DNA from 3 places in the Pseudomonas retamae genome. Region 3 is predicted to be linked to each of the others. Evidence: predicted binding sites of a transcription regulator. Region 3 holds the regulator's gene; each other region holds the start of a gene.

Region 1 (3,110 bases), on a different contig from region 3:
GGTGTTGCTGGCGACCTCAGGCCGCCCCATAGACTTGATTACAGATTCTGCGTTACGAACGAGAGCATCTGGTCGGCGGTGGAGATCACCTTGGAGTTCATCTCGTAGGCGCGCTGAGTGGTGATCATGTTGACCATCTCCTCAACGGTGCTGACGTTGGAGGTTTCCAGGGTGTTCTGCAGCGTGGTACCGAAACCGTTCAGGCCCGGAGTACCGACTTGCGGCGCGCCGGAAGCGGCGGTTTCCAGGAACAGGTTGTTGCCTACCGCTTGCAGACCGGCCGGGTTGATGAAGTCGGCGGTTTGCAGGTTGCCGATCACCTGGGCAGCCGGGTTGCCGGCGATGGTCACCGAGACGGTGCCGTCGCGGCCAACGGTGAAGGTCTGCGCATCGTTCGGAATGACAATCGCCGGTTCCAGCGCGAAGCCGCTGGCGTTGACGATCTGGCCATTGGAGTCGAGGTGGAAGGTACCGTCGCGGGTGTACGAGGTCGTGCCGTCCGGCTGCAGGATCTGGAAGAAACCGCGACCGTCGATGGCCATGTCCAGCGGCTGCTCGGTGGTTTGCAGGCTGCCGGCGGTGAAGTTTTTCTGGGTGCCGACAATGCGCACACCGGTACCCACTTGCAGACCCGACGGCAGTTCGCTGTCCTGGGTCGACTGGGCGCCAGGCTGACGCTTGATCTGATAGAGCAGGTCCTGGAACTCGGCGCGATCACGTTTGAAACCCGTGGTCGAAACGTTCGCCAGGTTGTTGGAAATGGTGGTCAGGTTGGTGTCCTGGGCGGACAGACCGGTTTTGGCAACCCATAGAGCCGGAAGCATTCGATTCTCCTCGTGCGCCTGTTTTACGGCGCGACGTTCTGATAATTAGCTGATCTGCAAGACCCGAGCCATGGCCTGGTCGTCGTCTTTGGCGGTGTTCATCATCTTGACGTGCAACTCGAACTGCTTGGCCAGGGCCAGCACCGAGGTCATCTCTTCCACGGCGTTGACGTTGCTCGACTCAAGGAAACCCGAGACCAGTTTGACGTTGGCATCGGCCGGCGCCGGTTGGCCGTCCTTGGTGTAAATCGAGCCGTCGAGGCCTTTGTTCATGTTCTTGATGTCGGGGTTGACCAGTTTGATCCGGTCGACTTCGGCCATGACCCGTGGGCCCTCGCCCATCGCCCGAATGCTGATGGTGCCGTCTTCGCCGACTTCGATCTGCTGCTCGGGTGGCACGGCGATCGGACCGCCATTGCCCATCACCGGCATCCCGTTGCCGGCACGCAGCACGCCGAGCGCATCGACGTTGAGGCTGCCGGTGCGCACGTAGCTTTCGCCGCCATTGGGGTTCTGCACGGCGATCCAGCCATTGCCGCTCACGGCGACGTCGAGGTCACGGCCGGTCTGCACCAGCGAGCCCGGAGTGAAGTCGGTGGCGGGCCGTTCGCTCATGGCAAACGCACGCGCCGGAAAGCTGTCACCGAACACCGGCATCGAACGCGCCTGTTCCAGGTCGCGCTGAAAACCGTTGGTGGAGATGTTCGCCAGGTTGTTGGCATGCGCCCGCTGCGCCAGTGCGTTCTGGCTGGCGCCGGTCATTGCCACATAAAGGTACTTGTCCACACTCTTTCCTCTGCATGCCGGACGTTTGCCGCCCACCGCTGTACTGCTGAGCCATAAGCAATTAGCAGACCAACTTTTTATTGGCGGCCCGAGACCCGGTAAACAAAGGGTTTCAAGGATTCAGAGGGGAAATTTGAAATGTATCGAAGACGAAAAACCGGCGGCTTCCTGCCGGTGGGTGGCAAAGCCTGGCGATGAGGTTGCCTGCTCTACCGCTTTCGCGAGCAGGCTCGCTCCCACAGGAAAATGCATTCCAACTGTGGGAGCGAGCCTGCTCGCGAAGACGGCAGTGCAGGCAACGCATCTGTGGGCTATGACTCTGATCGTTCCCACGCTCTGCGTGGGAATGCAGCCCGGGACGCTCCGCGTCCCAACAGCGGACGCAGAGCGTCCATTGAGGCGTTCCCACGCGGAGCATGGGAACGATCAGGTGCTGCTCACATCTTTGCCGACTTCGTATTCACGCAGTTTGTTAGCAATCGTCGTGTGGGAAACGCCGAGCCGCTTGCCCAGTTGCCGACTGCTCGGATGTTCGGAATACAAGCGCTCCAGCACGGCTTTCTCGAAGCGCCCGACGATCTCGTCAAGATTCCCATCGAGAGAAAAATCGCCAAGCGGCTGACGCACGCCGTAATCCGGCAGGCGAATATGTTCGGCCTTGACCTTACCGCCGTCACACAGCGACACCGCCTGAAACAGCACATTCTCCAGTTGCCGCACGTTGCCCGGCCAGTGGTAATGGCTGAGCCGGTCCATCGCTGCCGGCGCCAGTTTCGGCAGCGCGCAACCGATCTGCCGGCTGGCCTGATCGAGGAAGTGTTCGACCAGTGGCGTCAAACCGTCGAGGCATTCACGCAGCGGCGGGATGTGCAGCGACAGCACGTTCAAGCGGTGATACAAATCCTGACGAAACTCGCCGCGCGCGCACAGCTCGGACAAGTCCACCTGGGTCGCGCAGATCACCCGCACATCCAGATAAACCTCTTCATCACTGCCGACGCGACGAAAGCAGCCATCCTGCAAAAAGCGCAGCAGTTTGACCTGCAAGCGCGGGCTCATTTCGCCGACGCCGTCGAGAAACAGCGTGCCGCCGGCGGTCAGTTCCAGCAAACCGAGTTTGCCTTCGGCGCGCGCGCCTTCGAACGCGCCGGGGCCATAGCCGAACAGCTCGGTCTCGGCCATCGACTCAGGCAGCCCGGCACAGTTGAGCGCCATCAGCGGCGACTGCCCGCGCGGACTGGCGAGGTGGCAGGCGCGCGCAAGCAATTCCTTGCCGGTGCCGGTTTCGCCTTCTATTAATAGCGGTGCGTCGAGAGGTGCCATGCGCCGCGCTTCACGGACCACGGCCGCCATGACTTTCGAGCTCTGAAAGATGCTGTCGAAGCCGCGCAGCTCCTGCTTGCGTACGTTATAGATACGCTCGCCGACGCGGTCAGCGCGATGCAGCGTCAGCACTGCACCGGCCATGGCCTCGCTGTCGTCGTGCTCCGATTGCAGCGG
Region 2 (3,110 bases), on a different contig from region 3:
TGCTTCGCTGACTTCTTCAATCTGTACGTCCTGGCCCAATTCGTCGATCACCCGATCGATTGGCACCAGTTTGGCGTTGGCGAGCGCACGCTCTAGCACCGCCATGTCGAATTGCTGCTCTTCGTGCTCAACCCGACCGCGTTTGGCGGCGGTTTTCGGGTTGACCGAAATGACTCCGCAGTATTCCGGCATGTGCCGGGCGAAATCGGCGGTACCGATCTCGTTCGCGGTGTCGATGATGTCCTGTTTGTGCGCCACGATCAGTGGGCGCAGGACCAGCTTGTCGGTTACGCAGTCGATCACCGACAGGTTCGGCAGCGTCTGGCTCGATACCTGGGAGATCGCTTCGCCGGTGACCAGCGCATCGATGTGCAGGCGCTCGGCGATGTTCGACGCCGCGCGCAACATCATACGCTTCAAAACCACGCCCATATGACTGTTATCGACTTTACCGAGAATTTCGCCGAGGACTTCCTCGAACGGAACACTGACAAATAGCACGCGTTGCGAGCTGCCGTACTTCTTCCAGATGAAATGCGCGACTTCCATCACGCCCAATTCGTGGGCACGACCGCCCAGGTTGAAGAAGCAGAAGTGCGTCATCAGGCCACGGCGCAGGATCTGATAGGCCGCCACGGTCGAATCGAAACCGCCGGACATCAACACCAGCGTCTGCTCCAGCGCACCGAGCGGGTAGCCGCCGATGCCGTTGTGCTGGCTGTGGATGACGAACAACCGTTTGTCGCGAACTTCGATGCGGACTTCGATTTCCGGCGCTTTCAGGTCGATTCCGGCCGCACCGCACTCGCGACGCAGCTTGCTGCCGACGTATTTCTCGACGTCCATCGAACTGAACGTGTGCTTGCCGGCGCGCTTGCAGCGCACCGAAAAAATCTTCCCTGCCAGTGCGGCACCGTAGTGCTGTTTGCACTTTTCGGTGATGTCGTCGAAGTCGCCCAGCGGGTACTCGTCGATCTGCAGAAAGTGCGCAATACCCGGCATGCAGGTCAGGCGCTCGCCCATCTCTTTCAAGGCTTTGGGGTCGGTAACACGGGTTTCCAACTCGAGATTGTCCCACACGCCGTTCACCACCACTGCCGGGTCCAGGTCGCGGAGCACGGTGCGGATGTTCTTGGCCAACTGGCGGATGAACTTCGTCCGGACAGGTCGGCTTTTGATGGTGATCTCGGGGAAGACTTTTACGATTAGTTTCATGAAAACAGCGCGCGAACGGCCAGCCGAAAAAGGGGGGCGCGGATTATAGCGGAAATTGCTCAAGGTTTAACCAGTTAATGTGCATAAGGTTTTACATGCACCAAAACAGGTCGTTTTCAATTTGCGCCGCCACATTAAAGGGCGATATTTTCAGGATTAGGCCGTTTGAGGCGCTTACAAGCATGAAATTGGGGCAAAAAACCCATGCTGGGGCACTGGCATGCAATTTGCTCCCTTGTGAGGCAGGTTGCCTTGGCAGAGTATTCGCGCCGGCATCACCCAACTTTAAGGGCATCCACTACTAGCCCTAAGCCACCCGGAGGACAGTATGTCGAAGACGGTTCAACTCATCAAAGATCATGACGTCAAATGGATTGATCTGCGCTTCACGGACACCAAAGGCACTCAGCACCACGTGACCATGCCGGCTCGCGATGCGCTGGATGAAGACTTCTTCGAAGTCGGCAAAATGTTCGACGGTTCCTCCATCGCTGGCTGGAAAGGCATCGAAGCCTCCGACATGATCCTGATGCCGGTTGACGAAACTGCCGTGCTTGACCCGTTCACCGAAGACGCCACCCTGATCCTGGTGTGCGACATCATCGAACCTTCGAGCATGCAAGGCTACGACCGCGACCCGCGTGCGATCGCCAAGCGCGCCGAAGAACACCTGAAAGCCACCGGTATCGGTGACACCGTTTTCGCCGGTCCAGAGCCTGAGTTCTTCATCTTTGACTCGGTGAAATTCAAGTCGGACATCTCCGGCTCCATGTTCAAGATCTACTCCGAGCAAGGTTCGTGGATGTCCGACCAGGACGTCGAAGGTGGCAACAAAGGTCACCGTCCAGGCGTCAAGGGTGGCTACTTCCCGGTTCCACCGTTCGACCACGATCACGAAATCCGTACCTCCATGTGCAACGCACTGGAAGAAATGGGCTTGACCGTTGAAGTTCACCACCACGAAGTGGCGACTGCCGGCCAGAACGAAATCGGCGTCAAGTTCAACACTCTGGTGAAGAAAGCCGACGAAACCCAGACCCTGAAGTACGTTGTCCACAACGTTGCTGACGCTTACGGCCGCACCGCGACCTTCATGCCGAAGCCACTGTACGGCGACAACGGTTCGGGCATGCACGTGCACATGTCGATCTGGAAAGACGGCAAGAACACCTTCGCCGGTGAAGGCTATGCCGGCCTGTCCGATACCGCTCTGTACTTCATCGGCGGCATCATCAAGCACGGTAAGGCGCTGAACGGCTTCACCAACCCGGCCACCAACTCGTACAAGCGTCTGGTGCCAGGTTTCGAAGCGCCGGTCATGCTGGCCTACTCGGCTCGCAACCGTTCCGCTTCGATCCGTATTCCTTACGTGTCGAGCCCGAAGGCCCGCCGTATCGAAGCACGCTTCCCGGATCCGGCTGCCAACCCGTACCTGGCCTTCGCAGCACTGCTGATGGCTGGTCTGGACGGTATCCAGAATAAGATCCACCCAGGCGATGCCGCTGACAAAAACCTGTACGACCTGCCGCCTGAAGAGGCGAAAGAGATCCCACAGGTTTGCGGCAGCCTGAAAGAAGCCCTGGAAGAGCTGGACAAGGGCCGCGCGTTCCTGACCAAGGGCGGCGTATTCTCCGACGACTTCATCGACGCTTACATCGCGCTGAAATCGGAAGAAGAAATCAAGGTTCGCACCTTCGTACACCCACTGGAATATGAGCTGTACTACAGCTGCTGATCCGGTAGCGCTGCGTAACGCGGCGTGACAAAAAGAGGCCTCCTTCGGGAGGCCTTTTTTATTGCAGACCAAAAGTCCCTCACCGTGGCCCTCTACCAGAGGGAGAGGGGACTGATCTTGGTGCTCTCACATTGATCGTTCCCACGCAGAGCATGGGAAC
Region 3 (3,110 bases):
AGCGGCCGCTGACGATGATCAAGCGCATGATTAATGCCCGTTCTGCTCGTCCAGTACGACCTGGTACAAGGCTTCATTGTTTGGCGCGCTGCGCAGTCTTTCGCGGACTTCCTTGCGATCGAGCATGCTGGCAATCTGGCGCAGCAACTCCAGATGTGCATCGGTGGCGGCCTCCGGGACCAGCAGCACGAACAGCAGGTCCACCGGGGCGCCATCAATGGCGTCGAAATCAATCGGGGCTTCGAGGTGCAACAGGGCACTGACTGGCCCTGCGCAGCCCTTCAGGCGGCAGTGGGGAATGGCGATGCCGTTGCCAAAACCGGTGGAACCGAGTTTTTCACGGGCGACCAACGCCTCGAATACATCCTGCATCGCCAGATCCGGCACTTCGCGGTGGATCAGGTTGGCAATCTGTTCGAGGGCTTTTTTCTTGCTGCCGCCCGGCGCGTTCACTTGGGAACGGCCGGGGGTCAGGATGGTTTCAAGTCGGATCATGAATGAGGGTGTTAACGACCGGTCGCGCCCTGGAGGAGGCTCTGGGTCTTTTCCTTATGCTTTTTGAGTTGGCGATCCAGCTTGTCGGTGAGGGAGTCGATCGCAGCATACATGTCGGTATCTTCTGCGTTGGCGACCACTTCACTGCCGGGAATATGCAAGGTGGCTTCGATTTTCTGCTTCAGCTTTTCGACACACATCGTGACTTGCACGTTGGTGATCTTGTCGAAATGTCGCTCCAGTCGTTGGAGTTTTTCCTCGATGTAGGAACGCAGAGGTTGGGTCACTTCCAGTTGGTGTCCACTGATGTTGACTTGCATACAGCTTCTCCTTCGTTGCCAGTGCATAAAGCGGCAGGCCGAAAAGCCTGCCACTGGAACGCTGTAACGTGGCTTACATCAACCGCTTGCGTTCGCTCGAAGGCGCGATTCCGAGGGATTCGCGGTACTTGGCGACGGTGCGGCGAGCCACCTGAATGCCTTGTGCCTCCAGTAAACCAGCGATCTTGCTGTCACTCAACGGCTTTTTCTGATTTTCCGCAGCGACCAGCTTCTTGATGATCGCGCGGATCGCGGTGGACGAGCATTCGCCGCCCTCGGAGGTACTGACGTGGCTGGAGAAAAAGTATTTCAGCTCATAAATACCGCGCGGGGTATGCATGAATTTTTGTGTGGTCACCCGGGAAATCGTTGATTCGTGCATGCCCACCGCCTCGGCGATGTCATGCAGGACCAGCGGTTTCATGGCTTCGTCGCCGTACTCCAGAAAACCGCGCTGATGCTCGACGATCTGCGTGGCGACTTTCATCAGGGTCTCGTTGCGGCTCTGCAAGCTCTTGATGAACCAGCGGGCTTCCTGCAACTGGTTGCGCATGAAGGTGTTATCGGCACTGGTATCGGCTCGCTTTACGAAACCGGCGTACTGCGCATTGACGCGCAGGCGCGGTACCGATTCCTGGTTCAGCTCGACCAGCCAGCGTTCGTTGTCCTTGCGCACGATGACGTCAGGTACGACGTATTCGGCTTCGGCGGACTCGATCTGCGAGCCCGGACGTGGATTGAGGCTCTGCACCAGCTCGATGACCTGACGCAGCTCGTCCTCCTTGAGTTTCATGCGCCGCATCAACTGGCTGTAGTCACGGCTGCCAAGCAGGTCGATGTAATCGCTGACCAGGCGCTTGGCTTCTGCCAGCCAAGGCGTCTTGGCCGACAACTGACGCAGTTGCAGCAGCAGACACTCGCTGAGATTGCGCGCGCCGATGCCCGCGGGCTCGAATTGCTGAATGCGGTGCAGGACGGCTTCGATCTCGTCCAGTTCGATGTCCAGTTCCGGGTCGAAGGCGTCAAGGATTTCTTCGAGGGTTTCGTCCAGGTAGCCCTGATTGTTGATGCAATCGATCAGGGTCACGGCGATCAGTCGATCGGTGTCGGACATCGGTGCCAGGTTCAGTTGCCAAAGCAGATGGCTTTGCAGGCTTTCGCCGACGGAGGTGCGGGTGGTGAAATCCCACTCGTCATCGTCGCTGCTGGGCAGGCTGCTGGCGCTGGTCTGGTAAACGTCTTCCCAGGCCGTGTCGACGGGCAGCTCGTTGGGAATGCGTTCGCTCCATTCGCCGTCGTCGAGGTTATCCACCGTCGGCGCGGCCTCCTGATAGGAGGGCTCCTGAATGTCAGTGTTGGGCTTTTGCTCGACGTTGTCGGCCAGTGGATCGGAATTGTCGAAGTCCTCGCCTTCTTCCTGGCGTTCGAGCATCGGGTTGGATTCCAGGGCCTCCTGGATTTCCTGTTGCAGATCCAGGGTCGACAATTGGAGCAGGCGGATGGCCTGTTGCAGCTGCGGTGTCATCGTCAGCTGCTGGCCCATTCTCAAGACTAGCGATGGTTTCATGGCAGGGGCTTAACACCTTATTCGCCGGCGCGATGCGCCATCCACTACAGGGCGCCGAAGCGCCAAACTTAAGCAAATTATATGCCTGAAACTGAAGTGTTTGCCTAGAGCGCTGTAACAATTAAACGGTATAAAAAAACAGCTTGATCGATACAGCACCCGCGCAGCTCACCTTACGGCTCGCGCTTACAGGCGGAACTCGTGACCCAGATACACTTCCTTGACCAGATCGTTGGCCAGGATGGTTTCGGCGTCACCTTCGGCGATCAACTGGCCGTCATTGACGATGTAAGCGGTTTCGCAGATATCCAGCGTCTCACGCACGTTGTGGTCGGTGATCAACACACCGATGCCCTTGGCCTTGAGATGATGAATGATCTGCTTGATGTCGCCGACCGAGATCGGGTCGACACCGGCGAACGGCTCGTCGAGCAGGATGAATTTAGGTGCGGTGGCCAGTGCGCGGGCGATCTCCACCCGGCGGCGCTCACCACCCGACAGGCTCATGCCGAGGTTGTCGCGAATGTGGCTGATGTGGAATTCCTGCAGCAGGCTTTCCAGCTCCTTGCGGCGGCCGGCCTTGTCGAGTTCCTGACGGGTCTCGAGAATCGCCATGATGTTGTCGGCCACCGACAGTTTGCGGAAGATCGACGCTTCTTGCGGCAGATAGCCGATACCGGCCTTCGCACGGCCGTGCATTGGCTGGTGGCTGACGTCCAGATCGTCGA

Evidence for each region. The regulator sigma-54, encoded in region 3, starts transcription at its own class of promoters, with help from an activator protein. The targets are predictions, from matches to a motif close to ANTGGCATNNANNTTGCTNT.
Region 1: ACGSLL_RS25965 (flagellar basal body rod protein FlgF) is a predicted target of sigma-54. The motif match lies at 1,849-1,868, and genes of this name have one in related genera.
Region 2: glnA (type I glutamate--ammonia ligase) is a predicted target of sigma-54. The motif match lies at 1,430-1,449, and genes of this name have one in related genera.

The regions. Positions count from the first base shown of each region.
Region 1 is NZ_JBIEIL010000017.1:61,615-64,724, forward strand. Features, by position in the region: gene flgG (flagellar basal-body rod protein FlgG) at 39-824, opposite strand; gene ACGSLL_RS25965 (flagellar basal body rod protein FlgF) at 870-1,610, opposite strand; gene ACGSLL_RS25970 (sigma-54-dependent transcriptional regulator) at 2,037-3,110, opposite strand, start outside.
Region 2 is NZ_JBIEIL010000004.1:432,842-435,951, forward strand. Features, by position in the region: gene thiI (tRNA uracil 4-sulfurtransferase ThiI) at 1-1,215, opposite strand, end outside; gene glnA (type I glutamate--ammonia ligase) at 1,544-2,950, shown strand.
Region 3 is NZ_JBIEIL010000009.1:144,701-147,810, reverse strand. Features, by position in the region: gene rapZ (RNase adapter RapZ) at 1-28, opposite strand, end outside; gene ptsN (PTS IIA-like nitrogen regulatory protein PtsN) at 31-495, opposite strand; gene hpf (ribosome hibernation-promoting factor, HPF/YfiA family) at 507-815, opposite strand; gene ACGSLL_RS18690 (RNA polymerase factor sigma-54) at 889-2,382, opposite strand; gene lptB (LPS export ABC transporter ATP-binding protein) at 2,569-3,110, opposite strand, start outside.